One region of the Amycolatopsis sp. WAC 04182 genome, then DNA from elsewhere that is predicted to be linked to it. Evidence: riboswitches for the same ligand, from Rfam matches in the RefSeq annotation. Region 1 holds a riboswitch; the other holds the start of a gene.
The links. A riboswitch is a leader RNA that binds a small molecule or an ion and turns the genes downstream of it on or off. The one in region 1 is predicted to bind glycine.
Positions count from the first base shown of each region.

Region 1 (7,208 bases):
GACCATCGACGAGGTCCAGATGCGCGCCTCGCAGACGTTCCGGCAGTACCTGCAGCAGCCGGCCCAGCAGGCCGACTTCGCCGCCGCGGGTATCAAGGCCACCTGAGGCCTCGGACTTACGGGAAAGGCCCCTTCACCGCTCGGGAAGGGGCCTTTCCCGTATCTCGAGGGCTCGTGAGCGGTAAGGACGCTAGGGCCCCAACCTCTGCGGCCGGTCCGTGAAGGCCTCCTTGCCTACCCTGAGGGTTGGCAAGGAGGCCTTCACTACCTCTGGGCAGCCATATTCGCCCCACGCGCAGCCGCGGTCGCATCGGTCTCGTGAATGGTGAGGACGGTTAGGAGTCAGGGTGGCTTCGGTACCCAGCCCCGTCCGTGAAGGCCTCCTTGAGGGACTCTGGGTCCCTCAAAGACGCCTTCACGGACTCGAGGCAAGCAAGGTTCAGGTACCGACCACTCAAGAGCCGAAGGTGTCCGGGTCCGGGCCGGTGCGGGTGCCGTCGTCGAACTCGGCGAGAGCCGCGAGATCGTCTTCGGCCAGTTCGAAGTCGAAGACGTCCAAGTTCTCGCGGATCCGGGACGGGGTCACGGATTTCGGGATGGCGACCGTGCCGAGCTGCAGATGCCAGCGCAGCACCAGCTGCGCGGGGCTCTTGCCGTATTTGGCGGCGAGGGCGGTCAGCGTCGGGTCCGAGAGCAGCGATCCCTGCGCGAGCGGGCTCCACGCCTCGGTGACGATGCCGTGCTCGGCGTGGAACTCCCGCAGCGCCTTCTGCTGCAACCGCGGGTGCAGTTCGACCTGGTTGACCGCGGGCACGATCCCGGTCTCGTCGAACAGCCGCCGCAGATGCGGGACGTGGAAGTTCGACACCCCGATGGCGCGCGCCCGGCCGTCCGCGTAGAGCTTTTCCAGCGCCCGCCAGGTTTCGACGTACTTCCCGCGGGACGGCGTCGGCCAGTGGATCAGGTACAGGTCCACGCGGTCCAGGCCGAGTTCCGCGAGGCTCGCGTCGAACGCGCGGAGCGCCTCGTCGTAGCCGTGGCCCGGATTCGCCAGCTTCGTGGTGATGAACAGTTCTTCGCGCGGCACGCCCGCCGAGCGGATCGCCTCGCCGACACCGGCTTCGTTCCGGTACGACGCGGCGGTGTCGATGCTGCGGTACCCGGCCTCGATGGCGGTCCGGACGACCTTGGCCGTGTCGCCCGCGGGTACCTGCCAGACACCGAAACCGAGTTGGGGGATGGCTACCTCGTTGTTCAGGACGACGGAAGGCACGGCCATGGAAGAGGAATCCTCACTGGAGTCTGTGGCAGGGCTTCTTGCCCCGCATCATTCCACCCCGCGTGCGGCGTACGCGCGCAGATACTCCGCCGTGTCCGCGTCGGCGGGGAAGAAGGATTCGATCACCAATTCGGCGACCGTGACGTCCAGCGGCGTCCCGAAGGTGGAGACCGTGCTGAAGAACGTGAGTTCGGCGTCCTCGTGCCGCAGTTTCAACGGGACGAAGATGTCACCTGGTCCGGGGACCTCCACCTCGGGAACCGGATCCGCGCACGGATAGGTGAGCAGTTCCTCCAGGAGCTCGGTCAGCGCCGGGTCGGCCGTCTGCGTCACCTGCCGCCGCAGCCTGCCGAGCAGATGAGCGCGCCACTCCCCCAGGTTCAGCACGTGCGGCGCCATCCCGTCCGGATGCAGTGTCACCCGCAGGACGTTGACCGGTGGCGTCATCAGGGCCGGCGAGACCAGGCCGGTCATGATCGAGATGCTCGCGTTGGCGTCGACCAGGTTCCACCAGCGGTCGGCGACGGCGGCCGGATACGGCTCGTGGCTGGTCATCAGCTGCCGGACCGCCTTGCGGACCGCCGCCATTTCCGGGGCACCGAGACCGCTTTCGGCGTACGCGGGCGCGTACCCCGCCGCCAGCAACAGCTGATTGCGTTCCCGCAAAGGCACCTCCAGATGTTCGCCGAGCCGCAGCACCATGTCCCTGCTGGGCTTGGACCGGCCGGTCTCCACGAAGCTCAGGTGCCGGGTGGAGATGTCCGCCGAGATGGCGAGATCCAGCTGGCTGATCCGGCGGCGGTCGCGCCATTCGCGGAGGAGCTCGCCGACGGGGCGGCTCGCGGTCACTGTGGTCGTCACGATCACGAACCTACGGCCACGGACGACGGGCCGCCATTACCTCCCGCGTAATCGACGGGACTCACCTTCAGCCGACAGAGTTACGGCATCGGTTGGCCCCCAAGGAAACGAGGAGACACCATGTCGGACATCCAGCGCGTCGCCGAGCAGTACATCGCCGTGTGGAACGAGACCGACGCGGACAAGCGCCGCGCGCTCATCGCCGAAGTGTTCACCGAGGACGCCGCCTACACCGACCCGCTCGGCGCGGTCACCGGCCACGACGGTGTCGACGGCTTTATCGCCGGCGCGCAGGCGCAGTTCGCCGGTCTGAGCTTCAGCCTGCCTGCCGCCCCCGACGCGCACCACGACATCGCGCGCTTCCAGTGGTACCTCGGCCCGGAGGGCGCGGAGGAGCCGCTGGCGATCGGCTTCGACGTCATCACCGTCGAGGACGGGCGGATCAAGCAGGTGCTGGGCTTTCTCGACAAGATGCCCGGCTGATCCTCAGGCGAAGGCCTCCGGTGGCGGGCAGGAGCAGACGAGGTTGCGGTCCCCCGCGGCCCCGTCGATCCGCCGCACCGGCGGCCAGATCTTCGACGCGGTGAACCCTGCCGGGAAGATCGCGATCTCCCTGCTGTACGGGCGATCCCACTCCCCCGCGAGACAGCGTGCGGTGTGCGGGGCGTTGCGCAGCGGGCTCTCGGCCACCGGCCACTCCCCCGCGGCGACCTTCTCGATCTCACCGCGGATCGCGATCATCGCGTCGCAGAACCGGTCGAGTTCGCCGAGATCCTCGCTCTCGGTGGGCTCGACCATGAGCGTTCCCGCGACCGGGAAGGACATCGTCGGCGCGTGGAGCCCGTAGTCGGCCAGCCGCTTGGCGACGTCGTCGACCGTGACGCCGGTGCGCTTGGTGATCGCGCGGAGATCGAGAATGCATTCGTGCGCCACGAGTCCCTCGTGCCCGGAGTACAGCACCGGATAGTGCGCGGCGAGACGTTTCGCGACGTAGTTGGCGTTCGCGACCGCGGTCAGGGTCGCGCGCCGCAGGCCGTCGGCGCCCATCATCCGGACGTAGGCCCAGGAGATCGGCAGGATAGACGCGCTCCCCCACGGCGCCGCACTGATCGGGCCCACGCCGGTCACCGGGCCCGCGTCCGGCTGCAGCGGGTGGTTCGGCAGGTACGGCGCCAGATGCGCGCGGACGCCGATCGGCCCGATGCCCGGCCCACCGCCACCGTGCGGGATGCAGAAGGTCTTGTGCAGGTTCAGGTGTGAGACGTCGGCGCCGAACTTCCCGTACTGCGCCACCCCGATGAGCGCGTTCAGGTTCGCGCCGTCGACGTACACCTGACCGCCCGCGTCGTGCACCAGCGCGCAGACCTCGCGGACGGTGTCCTCGTAGACGCCGTGCGTCGAGGGGTAGGTGATCATGATCGCGGCCAGGTCGTCCGCGTGCTCGTCCACAGTGGACCTGAGGTGGGCGAGGTCGATGTTGCCCTCGTCGTCGCATTTGACGACCACCACGCGCATACCGGCCATGACCGCGCTGGCCGCGTTCGTCCCGTGTGCGCTGGACGGGATCAAACAGACGTCGCGCGCCGCGTTCCCGCGTTCGCGGTGGTACGCGCGAATCGCCAGCAGTCCGGCGAACTCACCCTGGCTGCCGGCGTTCGGCTGCAGGGAAACCGCGTCGTAGCCGGTGATCCCGGCGAGCCACCGCTCCAGGTCCTTCACGACGGTGAGCAGACCGGCCGCGTCCTCGGCGGGCGCGAACGGGTGCAGACCGGCGAACTCGGGCCAGGTGATCGGCTCCATTTCGGCCGTGGCGTTGAGCTTCATCGTGCAGGAACCGAGCGGGATCATGCTCCGGTCGAGCGCGACGTCCTTGTCGGACAACGACCTCAGGTACCGGAGCAGCGCCGTCTCCGAGCGATGCGCGTGGAAGACCGGATGCGTGAGGTACTCACTGGCGCGGCGCAGATCCGGCGGGAAGCCGTCCGCGGTGTCCGCGTCGAGCGAGTCCACATCGGACACCGCGACCCCGAACGCCTTCCACACCAGGGAAAGATGCTCGCGGGTCGTCGTCTCGTCGCAGGCGACGGCGACGTGGTCCGCGTCCACGAGCCGAAGGTTGACCCCGAGTTCCCTCGCGGTGGCGACGATCCCGGTCGCACGGCCCGGGACGGCGACCATGACAGTGTCGAAGAATTCGCAGTGCACGACGTCGACGCCGCTCTCGGCGAGCCCCGCCGCGAGCACGGTGGCCATCCGGTGGGCGCGGTTCGCGATGGCGCGCAGGCCTTCGGGGCCGTGGTACACCGCGTACATCGACGCGATCACCGCCAGCAGCACCTGGGCGGTGCAGATGTTGCTCGTCGCCTTCTCCCGGCGGATGTGCTGCTCGCGGGTCTGGAGCGCGAGCCGGTACGCGGGCGCGCCGTCGGCGTCCTTCGACACCCCGACCAGCCGTCCGGGCAACTGCCGTTCGAGCCCTTGCCGGACGGCGAGGTACGCCGCGTGCGGCCCGCCGAAGCCCATCGGGACCCCGAACCGCTGCGTGGATCCGATCGCGACGTCGGCACCGAGCTCTCCGGGCGACCGCAGCAGGGTCAGCGCCAGCGGATCCGCGGCCATCACCACCGCCGCGCCCAGCGCCTTGGCCTCGGCGATGGTGTGGTCCCATTCGCGGACGACGCCCGACGCGCCCGGATACGACAGCAGCACGCCGAAGAAGTCGCCGCCGAGCCCGAGCCCGGTGATGCCCTGGGACAGATCCGCGGTCACCAGCTCGATGCCGAGCGGTTCGGCGCGGGTGCGCAGGACCTCGATCGTCTGCGGAAGGGTGTCCTCGTCGACCACGAACCGGTTCGACTTCGCCTTGCCCGCCCGGCGGACCAGCGTCATCGCCTCCGCCGCGGCGGTCGCTTCGTCCAGCATGGAGGCGTTGGCAATCGGCAGGCCGGTCAGGTCGGAGACCATGGTCTGGAAGTTCAGCAGCGCTTCGAGGCGGCCCTGCGAGATCTCCGGCTGATACGGCGTGTACGCGGTGTACCAGGCCGGGCTCTCCAGCACGTTCCGGCGGATCACCGGCGGGGTCACGGTGTCGTGGTAGCCGAGCCCGATCATCTGGACCATCGGCCGGTTGCGCGCGGCCAGCGCGCGGAGTTCGGCGAGAGCGCCGGTCTCGGTGGCGGGCGGCGGCAGATCCGGCGGTGCCGCGGACTCCCGCAGCGACGCGGGGACGGCCCGCTCGGCGAGCTCGTCCAGGGAGGCGACGCCGACGACGTCGAGGATGCGCGCGAGCTCTTCGCTGCCGGGACCGATGTGCCGGTCCGCGAAGGGGGTTCCGGATTCGAGAGCGGCCAGTGAAACGGGCTCCATCGGGGACCTCCCAAGACGCGGGGGTGGGGCCGGGACGATTGTCCTGGCCCTCCCCACTCTGTCCGTACCCCCGTGGGGGCGCCTGAGAGTTTCGCCCGAGTGTTGAGCCGGGCTTGCACCGTCGGCGGGGCCGCCAGGCTGTGACCTGGCGAACCACTTTCCAGAGGCGTCTCTTCCGCGCGGTCCAGGGTGCCTGAGAGGTTCCGGGGAGGACTTGCTCCTTCGGCGCCGAGCTCAACGGTTATCGACTCGGTCTCTCCCGCGCGGATTCGTCGACCGCGGAAGTGAGCCTACCCTGCCGCCCGCGCGGCTTCATGATCAGCCGGTGCGACGTGCGTTACGGCGCTGCGTGAGCTCGTCCGGCGTGACCGTTTCGATCACGCCGCCGTCGGCCCGCTCGGCCGGGAACTCGTGGATGGTGCCGCTGATCTCCTGCATCGCTCCGCTGACCGCGATCCCGAAGACACCCTGCCCGCCCTGCAGTAAATCGACGATCTCTTCGGGCGAGGTGCACTCGTAGACGGTGGTGCCGTCGGAGAACAGGGTGACCTTGGCGAGGTCGCGGACGCCGCGCAGGCGCAGGTGGTCGACGGCGACGCGGATGTTCTGCAGGGAGACGCCGGTGTCCAGCAGCCGCTTGACGACCTTCAGGACGAGGATGTCCTTGAACGAGTAGAGCCGCTGCGAACCGGAGCCGTGCGCCGTGCGGATGCTCGGCGCGACCAGCTTCGTGCGGGCCCAGTAGTCGAGCTGCCGGTAGGTGATCCCGGCGATCTGGCAGGCGGCGGGGCCGCGGTAACCGACGAGTTCGTCCGGGAGGGAAGAGTCGGGGAACAGCTCGCCCTGCTCGCCGTCAGCGACCGGAACGAGCGGCTCTTGAGGGCTACCAGCCTCGACCACGCCATGCCTCCCCTCGCCCGACCTGGCGGCCGGCGAACAAAGCCGCGCGGACCCACGTGAGTCCGCACCGGAGTTCCTCGTCAAGACGAATGCCCCAGACATCCGAATCACACCTTGGCGATTCACCTTCATTGACGGTAAGCGCGTCCGGCAAAGCGGTCAACGCGACGCGCGGTCGGCCTCAAGCTCTTCTTGAGGCTTGTCGAGCACAGTCCCCCATTCGGCCGCACGATTGCGAGTTTTACTCAGCCGTGTTATTTTTTACTCATGCAAGTAAATCCCTCCACCCAGAGTGCCATGCAAGAGGTCCAGGCGGAACTGGGGCTGTCGGTCACCGAGGCGGCCCGGCGGGCCCAGATCATCGGAGCCACGATCGCGACGATCTCCGACCTCGGCTACCACAAGACGTCGTTCGCGAAGATCAAGGAGCGGGCCGGGCTGTCCAGCACCCGGATCATCTCGTACCACTTCACCAACAAGGCCGGCTTGATGCAGGCCGTGGTCACCACCGCGACCGGGATGAAGGACAAGTTCCTCGAAGAGCGGATCCAGGGCACGACCGACCGGGCCGGTCTCCTGCGCGGCTACATCGAATCGGAGATCGCGTTCCTGGGCTCGTACCCGGAACTGGTGCGGGTCATGGTCGAGATGGGTGCGAGCGGCTCGGACGCCGAAGGCTGGTTCATGTCGGCGCCGCTGGTCGAGGAGTTCCGGACCGGCCGGCTCGAACGTCAGCTGCGGCAAGGACAGCAGGAAGGCGCTTTCGGCGGCTTCGCGCCGGACGTGATGGCACTGTCGATCG
Region 1 is NZ_QHJJ01000003.1:974,646-981,853, forward strand. It holds gene DMH01_RS18280 (hypothetical protein) at 1-106, shown strand, start outside; gene DMH01_RS18285 (aldo/keto reductase) at 455-1,279, opposite strand; gene DMH01_RS18290 (helix-turn-helix domain-containing protein) at 1,328-2,146, opposite strand; gene DMH01_RS18295 (nuclear transport factor 2 family protein) at 2,261-2,623, shown strand; gene gcvP (aminomethyl-transferring glycine dehydrogenase) at 2,627-5,506, opposite strand; glycine riboswitch at 5,677-5,778, opposite strand; gene DMH01_RS18305 (MerR family transcriptional regulator) at 5,825-6,406, opposite strand; gene DMH01_RS18310 (TetR/AcrR family transcriptional regulator) at 6,704-7,208, shown strand, end outside.

Region 2 (7,208 bases), on a different contig from region 1:
GCCTCGCGGACCGCCTTGTGCTCCGCCAGTTCGCTGGCATAGCGGATCGGCATCGACCAGCCCGCGAAATCGGTGAACAGCGCACCCAGTCCTTTGTGGACTCCGTGCAGGGACGTCTCTTTCGACATCAAGTGCCTCAGTTCTCGTAGGCGTTGAGCGGCGGGCAGGAGCAGACGAGGTTACGGTCCCCGCGCGCACCGTCGATGCGGCGCACTGGAGGCCAGTACTTGGCCTTGCGATTCACTCCGGCGGGGTACACCGCCAGTTCGCGGTCGTAGGGCAGGTCCCAGTCGCCGACCAGGGTCTCGGCGGTGTGCGGGGCGTTGCGCAGCGGGCTGTTGTCCGCGGCCCACTTGCCCTGTGCGACGGCGTCGATCTCCGCGCGGATGGCGATCATCGCCGCGATGAAGCGGTCGATCTCGCCGAGGTCCTCGGATTCGGTCGGCTCGACCATCAGCGTGCCCGCGACCGGGAACGACATGGTCGGCGCGTGGAAGCCGTAGTCGATCAGGCGCTTCGCGACGTCGTCGACGCTGACGCCGGTCTCCTTGGTGAGCCCGCGCAGGTCGAGGATGCACTCGTGCGCGACCAGGCCGTCCTGGCCGGTGTAGAGCACCGGGTAGTGCTGGTTGAGGCGCTTGGCCACGTAGTTCGCCGCGAGGACCGCGACCTGCGTCGCGGCGGTGAGCCCGCCCGCGCCCATCATGCGGACGTACGCCCACGAGATCGGCAGGATCGACGCCGAGCCGTACGGGGCGGCGCTGATCGGGCCGACGCCGGTTTCGGGGCCGGCCTTCTCCAGCATCGGGTGGTTGGGCAGGTACGGCGCGAGGTGCGCGCGGACCGCGACCGGGCCGACGCCGGGGCCGCCGCCACCGTGCGGGATGCAGAAGGTCTTGTGCAGGTTCAGGTGCGAAACGTCGCCACCGAACTCACCCGGCTTGGCGAGCCCCAGCAGGGCGTTGAGGTTCGCGCCGTCGACGTAGACCTGGCCGCCCGCGTCGTGGACGATCTTGGCCAGCTCGTCGATACCGTGCTCGTACACGCCGTGCGTGGAAGGGTACGTGACCATGATCGCGGACAGCGTGTCGCGGTGGGCCTCGACCTTGGCGCGCAGGTCGTCGAGGTCGACGTTGCCTTCGGCGGTGCACTTCACCACGACGACGCGCATCCCGGCCATGACCGCGGAGGCGGCGTTCGTGCCGTGCGCGGACGACGGGATCAGGCAGACCTCGCGTTCGGCCTGGCCGTTGGCGTGGTGGTACGCGCGGATCGCGAGCAGGCCGGCGAGCTCGCCCTGGCTGCCCGCGTTCGGCTGCAGCGACACCTTGTCGTAGCCGGTGACCTCGGCCAGCCAGCCGGAAAGCTGCTCGACGAGGACGTGGTAACCCTCGGCCTGGTCAGCGGGGGCGAACGGGTGGATGCCCGCGAACTCGCGCCAGCTGATCGGCTCCATCTCGGTGGTGGCGTTGAGCTTCATCGTGCAGGAGCCGAGCGGGATCATGCCGCGGTCGAGCGCGTAATCCAGGTCGGACAGGCTGCGCAGGTAGCGCAGCATCGCGGTCTCGGAACGGTGCGAGTGGAAGACCTCGTGGGTCAGGTAGTCGCTCTCGCGGCCGAGGCCGGCGGGCAGCGCGCTGGTGTCGGCGGCCGGGGCGTCGATACCGAACGCGTTGAGCACCTTGGCGATGATCGCGGGCGTGGTGACCTCGTCGACGGCGATGCGGACGTGGTCGGCGTCGACCGGGCCGAGGTTGATCCCGTTCTCGCGCGCGACCGCGACGACCGCTTCGGCCTGCCCGGGCATGCGGGCGAGGACGGTGTCGAAGAAGCCCTCGTGGACGACCTCCACGCCTGCCGTGCGGAGGGCGTCGGCCAGGCCGGCGGCGAGCCCGTGGACGCGGGTCGCGATGCGCTTGAGTCCGTCCGGGCCGTGGTAGACCGCGTACATCGCGGCGAGCACGGCGGGCAGGACCTGCGCGGTGCAGATGTTGGAGGTCGCCTTCTCGCGGCGGATGTGCTGCTCACGCGTCTGCAGGGCGAGGCGGTACGCGGGGTTGCCGTCGGCGTCGACCGAGACCCCGACCAGGCGGCCCGGCAGCGAGCGCTCGAGCCCGGCGCGGACGGCCATGTACCCGGCGTGCGGGCCGCCGTACCCGAGCGGGACGCCGAAGCGCTGCGTGGAACCGGCGGCGATGTCGGCGCCGAACTCACCCGGCGCGGTGATCAGGGTGAGGGCGAGCAGGTCGGCGGCGACGGTGTACAGCGCGCCGGCGGCCTTCGCGGTCTCGGAAATGGCGGAGTAGAAGCCCGCGCCGCGGAGTACACCGGAAGCGCCCGGGTACTGGACGACGACGCCGAAGAACTCCTCCGGCAGGCCGGTGAGCAGGTCGCGGACCTCGACCTCGACGCCCATGGCTTCACAGCGGGTGCGGACGACGGCGATGGTCTGCGGCAGGCACTCGGCGTCGAGGACGACCTTGTTGGACTTCGCCTTCGACGCGCGGCGCATCAGCATGACGGCTTCGGCGACCGCGGTGGACTCGTCGAGCAGGGAGGCGTTCGCGGTCGCGAGACCGGCCAGCTCGGAGACCATGGTCTGGAAGTTGAGGAGGGCTTCGAGACGGCCCTGCGAGATCTCCGGCTGATACGGCGTGTACGCCGTGTACCAGGCCGGGTTCTCCAGCACGTTGCGGCGGATGACCGCCGGGGTGACCGTGTCGTGGAAGCCGAGACCGATCATCTGCGTCATCGGCTTGTTGAGCGCGGCGAGCGCGCGAAGCTCCGCGATGGCGTCCTCTTCGGACGCGGCGGGGGGAAGTTCGAGGTCGCGGGTGACCCGGATCGCGGACGGCACGGCGGCCTGCACCAGGGCATCGAGACTGCCGTAGCCGACCTCGGCGAGCATCTTGGCCTGCTCGGACTCCGAGGGGCCGATGTGCTTGTCGTCGAAGGACGTACTGGTCAAGGGAGCTCCTTGGGTCAGGCGCCGGATAGACCGGTGCGCTGGGAACTCCCCCTCTGTCATGGCACCTGAGAGTTTCACCACCCGTGAACGGGGTGGCTTTCACCTTGGGTGAGACGCACTTGCGCGCCTGCTTTCCAGAGTGGCCTCGCGTGAAGCGGTAGTGGGTACCTGAGAGATTCCGGGGAGTTTGCTCCTTCGGTGCCCCACCACGTTCATGGGGGCTCTCCCGCTCCAGCTCGACGGCCCTGTCTGAAGTTGTGCGCACACCGTACCTGGCGTGTTCAGCGCGCGTCTACTTCCAGCCGAGCACGTCACTTGCGTGCTCAGAGCCGTGACTCGTGAGTTACGCCTTCAAGCACGCGAGTGACGGCCCCGATCACGCGAGTTACGCGTTCTCCATCATCATCTCGGCGGTGATGGTGCCGCAGAGCTCGGCGCACCGCATCATCATGTCGGCGGCGTCGGCGAGCTCGGCGTCACCGGTCTTGGCGCACTCCTGGGCGCACATGCGCATCATCTGGGAGGCGAGGCCGCACGTCTTCGCGCACATGCGCATCATCTCGAGGTCGGCGACCATGGCGGAGCAGCGCATCATCATGTCGGCGGACATGCGGGACATGTCCGCGCAGGTCACCATCATCATCCCGAGCTTCGCGCCGCCGATCTCCATGCAGCGCGTCATCATCTCCTCGCACCTGACGTGGCACTCGTTGCACAGGTCGATGCAGTCACGCATGGCGGTGCTCATCTGCCGGGTCATTCGTCGGGCCTCCCGCGCTCTCGGATCGCGGAACCGGGCGGTCCCGCTTCTCAGGACTACAGCGCTGGTCAGCGGCCCGCCATCCCAGCCACCGGGACGAGTGACAGGGAGGGCCACGCGAGGCGAAAGGGCCCTTCACCGCACGAGACGCGGGGAAAGCGTCCTTCGGCTCCCGGACCGAGCGCGACGGCCGGCCCGAGTACATGAAGGCCCCCTTCCTGTACCTAGGCGCAAGGAAGGGGGCCATCATGTACTTCAGCGCATTCAGAGGACTAAACGCATGGGGTCAGAGCGGGGTGACGTAGGCGCCCGAGATCCCGCCGTCCACCAGGAACTGCGAAGCCGTGATGAACGAGGCGTCGTCGCTCGCCAGGAACGCGACGGCCGCCGCGATCTCTTCCGGCTCGGCGAACCGCCCGACCGGCACGTGCACCAGCCGCCGCGCGGCCCGTTCGGGATCCTTCGCGAACAGTTCCTTCAGCAGCGGCGTGTTCACCGGACCCGGGCACAGCGCGTTGACCCGGATGTTCTCCCGCGCGAACTGCACGCCCAGTTCCCGGCTCATCGCCAGCACCCCGCCCTTGGACGCGGTGTAGGAGATCTGCGACGTCGCCGCGCCCATCACCGCGACGAACGACGCCGTGTTGACGATCGAACCCTTGCCCTGCCGCTGCATATGCGGCAGCGCCGCCTTGCAGCACAGGTACACCGACGTCAGGTTGACCTTCTGCACCTTCTCCCACGCGTCGATGCCCGTGGTGAGGATCGAGTCGTCCTCGGGCGGGGAGATGCCCGCGTTGTTGAACGCGACGTCGACCGAGCCGAAAGTGTCCACAGTGGTCTGGAACAGGGCCTCGACCTGCTCGGCGTCGGTGACGTCGGCCTGCACGAACAGGCCGCCGACCTCGTCGGCCGCGGCTTTGCCCGCCTCGGCGGAGATGTCACCGATGACGACCTTCGCGCCCTCGCTCGCCAGCCGCCGCGCGCTGGCGAGGCCGATGCCGCTGCTGCCGCCGGTGATGACCGCGACGCGGCCCTCGAAACGCTGAACCATTCCTATTCCTCCGTGCTGATAAAGACGTTCTTGGTCTCGGTGAAGGCGTCGACGGCGTCCGGACCGAGTTCCCGACCCAGCCCGGACTGCTTGAACCCGCCGAACGGCGTCCAGTACCGGACGGACGAATGCGAGTTGACCGACAGGTTCCCGGCTTCGACGCCGCGCGCGACGCGGAAGGCGCGGCCGACGTCGCGGGTCCAGATCGAGCCGGACAGGCCGTACTCGGTGTGGTTGGCCATGGTCACCGCGTCCGCCTCGTCGGCGAACGGGACCACGGCGACGACCGGGCCGAAGATCTCGTCCGACGCCAGCGGATGCCGCAGGTCCGGCGGGGTGACGACGGTCGGCGCGAACCAGTATCCGGGGCCGACGGGCGCGTTGCCCCGGAAGGCGACCGGCGCCGCATCATCCACATAGGACGACACCTTCGCGTGGTGCCCCGCCGAGATCAGCGGGCCCATCTCGGTCACTTCCAGCCGCGGATCCCCCACGACGACGCCGTTCACCGCGGGTTCCAGCAGTTCCATGAACTTCTCGTACACGCTCGACTGCACCAGGATCAGCGACCGCGCGCAGCAGTCCTGCCCGGCGTTGTCGAAGACGCCGTACGGCGCGGTCGCCGCGGCCTTGTCCAGGTCGGCGTCGGCGAAGACGATGTTCGCGTTCTTGCCGCCGAGTTCCAGCGTCACCCGCTTCACCTGCGCGGCGCAGCCGGCCATGATCTGCTTGCCGACCTCGGTGGAGCCGGTGAACACCACCTTCCGCACCGCCGGGTGGTCCACGAAGCGCTGCCCCACCACGGATCCCTTGCCGGGAAGCACCTGGAAGACGTCTTCGGGGATCCCCGCCTCACGGGCGAGTTCGCCGAGGCGGATGGCGGTCAGCGGGGTGAGCTCGGCGGGTTTGAGCACGACGGTGTTCCCGGCGGCGAGCGCGGGCGCGAACCCCCAGCCCGCGATGGGCATCGGGAAGTTCCACGGCACGATCACCCCGACCACGCCGAGCGGCTCGTGGAACGTCATGTTCACGCCGCCGGGCACCGGGATCTGCTTACCGCTCAACCGTTCGGGGGACGCCGAGTAGTACGTCAGCACGTCACGGACGTTGCCCGCTTCCCAGCGCGCGTTGCCGATCGTGTGGCCCGCGTTGGCGACCTCCAGCTGGGCGAGGTTCTCGATGTCGGCGTCGACGGCGTCGGCGAACCGGCGCAGCAGCCGCGCCCGGTCGCCAGGAGCCACCGCGCGCCACGCGGGGAACGCCGCGTGCGCGCGGGCGATCGCCGCGTCGGTCTCCTCGGCCGAGGTCGGCTCGACCGACCTCACCACCTCTTCGGTGGCGGGGTTGATCACCTCGAACGTCATGCGCGCTCCTTAGCTGCTTCTACGAGGGCCTCGAAAAGCCTGCTGTCGTCGGGATTCTGTTCGGGATGCCATTGGACGCCGAGGACGAACCCGTCGCCGGGCAGTTCGGCCGCCTCGATGGTCCCGTCGGCGGCCCAGCCGACCGGGACCAGCCCGTCGCCGAGCCTGTCGATCGCCTGATGGTGGTAACACGGCACCTTGGTCTCGGCGCCGAGGATCGACGCGACGCGGCTGCCCTCGGCGAGCCTCACCGTAGTGGTGCCGAAGATCCCCGGCGCGGGCTGGTGATCCCCACTGTCCAAAGTGTCCGGCAGATGCTGCGCGAGCGTGCCGCCGAGCGCGACGCTGAGCACCTGCAGCCCGCGACACACGCCCAGCACCGGTTTGCCACTGTCCAAAGCGGACCGCAACAGGCCGAACTCGAAGGCGTCGCGGTTCGGCCTCGTGTACGTCGTCGCATGCGGCTCCTGGCCGTAGCGCGCCGGGTCGACGTCGGCGCCGCCGACCAGCACGAGCCCGTCCACGGCGGACATCAGCCGATCGTGCGCCCCGCTCACCGGCGGCAGCAGGACCGGGACGCCGCCCGCCGCGACGATCCCGTCGACGTAGACCCGGTGCAGCAGCGCGGCTTCGGTCTCCCAGACGAGGAACTTCGCCGGTTCCAGATAGGAGGTGAGCCCGATCAGGGGCTCAGAGCCGTTCGAAGCCACGAATCCTCTCCCAGTCGGTGACGGCGGCGTCGTACGCGGTCAGCTCGACCTTCGCCGCGTTCAGGTAGTGGTCGACGACCTCGTCCCCGAAGGCGGACCTGGCGAGCTCGCTCCCGTCCAGCAGCGCCGCGGCCTCCCGCAGGGTCGTCGGCACGGTCGGCTTGCCGGAACCGTAGGCGTTGCCCTGGAACTCCGGCTCCAGCTCCAGTTCGTTCTCGATGCCGTGCAACCCGGCCGCGATCAGCGCGGCCACCGCGAGGTACGGGTTCACGTCGCCGCCGGGGACGCGGTTCTCGGTGCGCAGCGAGTCCCCGTGCCCGACGACGCGGAGCGCGCACGTGCGGTTGTCGGT
Region 2 is NZ_QHJJ01000001.1:308,006-315,213, forward strand. It holds gene gcvT (glycine cleavage system aminomethyltransferase GcvT) at 1-128, opposite strand, end outside; gene gcvP (aminomethyl-transferring glycine dehydrogenase) at 137-2,968, opposite strand; glycine riboswitch at 3,114-3,207, opposite strand; gene DMH01_RS01445 (hypothetical protein) at 3,354-3,728, opposite strand; gene DMH01_RS01450 (3-oxoacyl-ACP reductase) at 4,015-4,782, opposite strand; gene DMH01_RS01455 (aldehyde dehydrogenase) at 4,785-6,146, opposite strand; gene DMH01_RS01460 (gamma-glutamyl-gamma-aminobutyrate hydrolase family protein) at 6,143-6,856, opposite strand; gene DMH01_RS01465 (glutamine synthetase family protein) at 6,837-7,208, opposite strand, start outside.
Region 2: another riboswitch for glycine. It lies ahead of gcvP (aminomethyl-transferring glycine dehydrogenase); the one in region 1 lies ahead of gcvP (aminomethyl-transferring glycine dehydrogenase).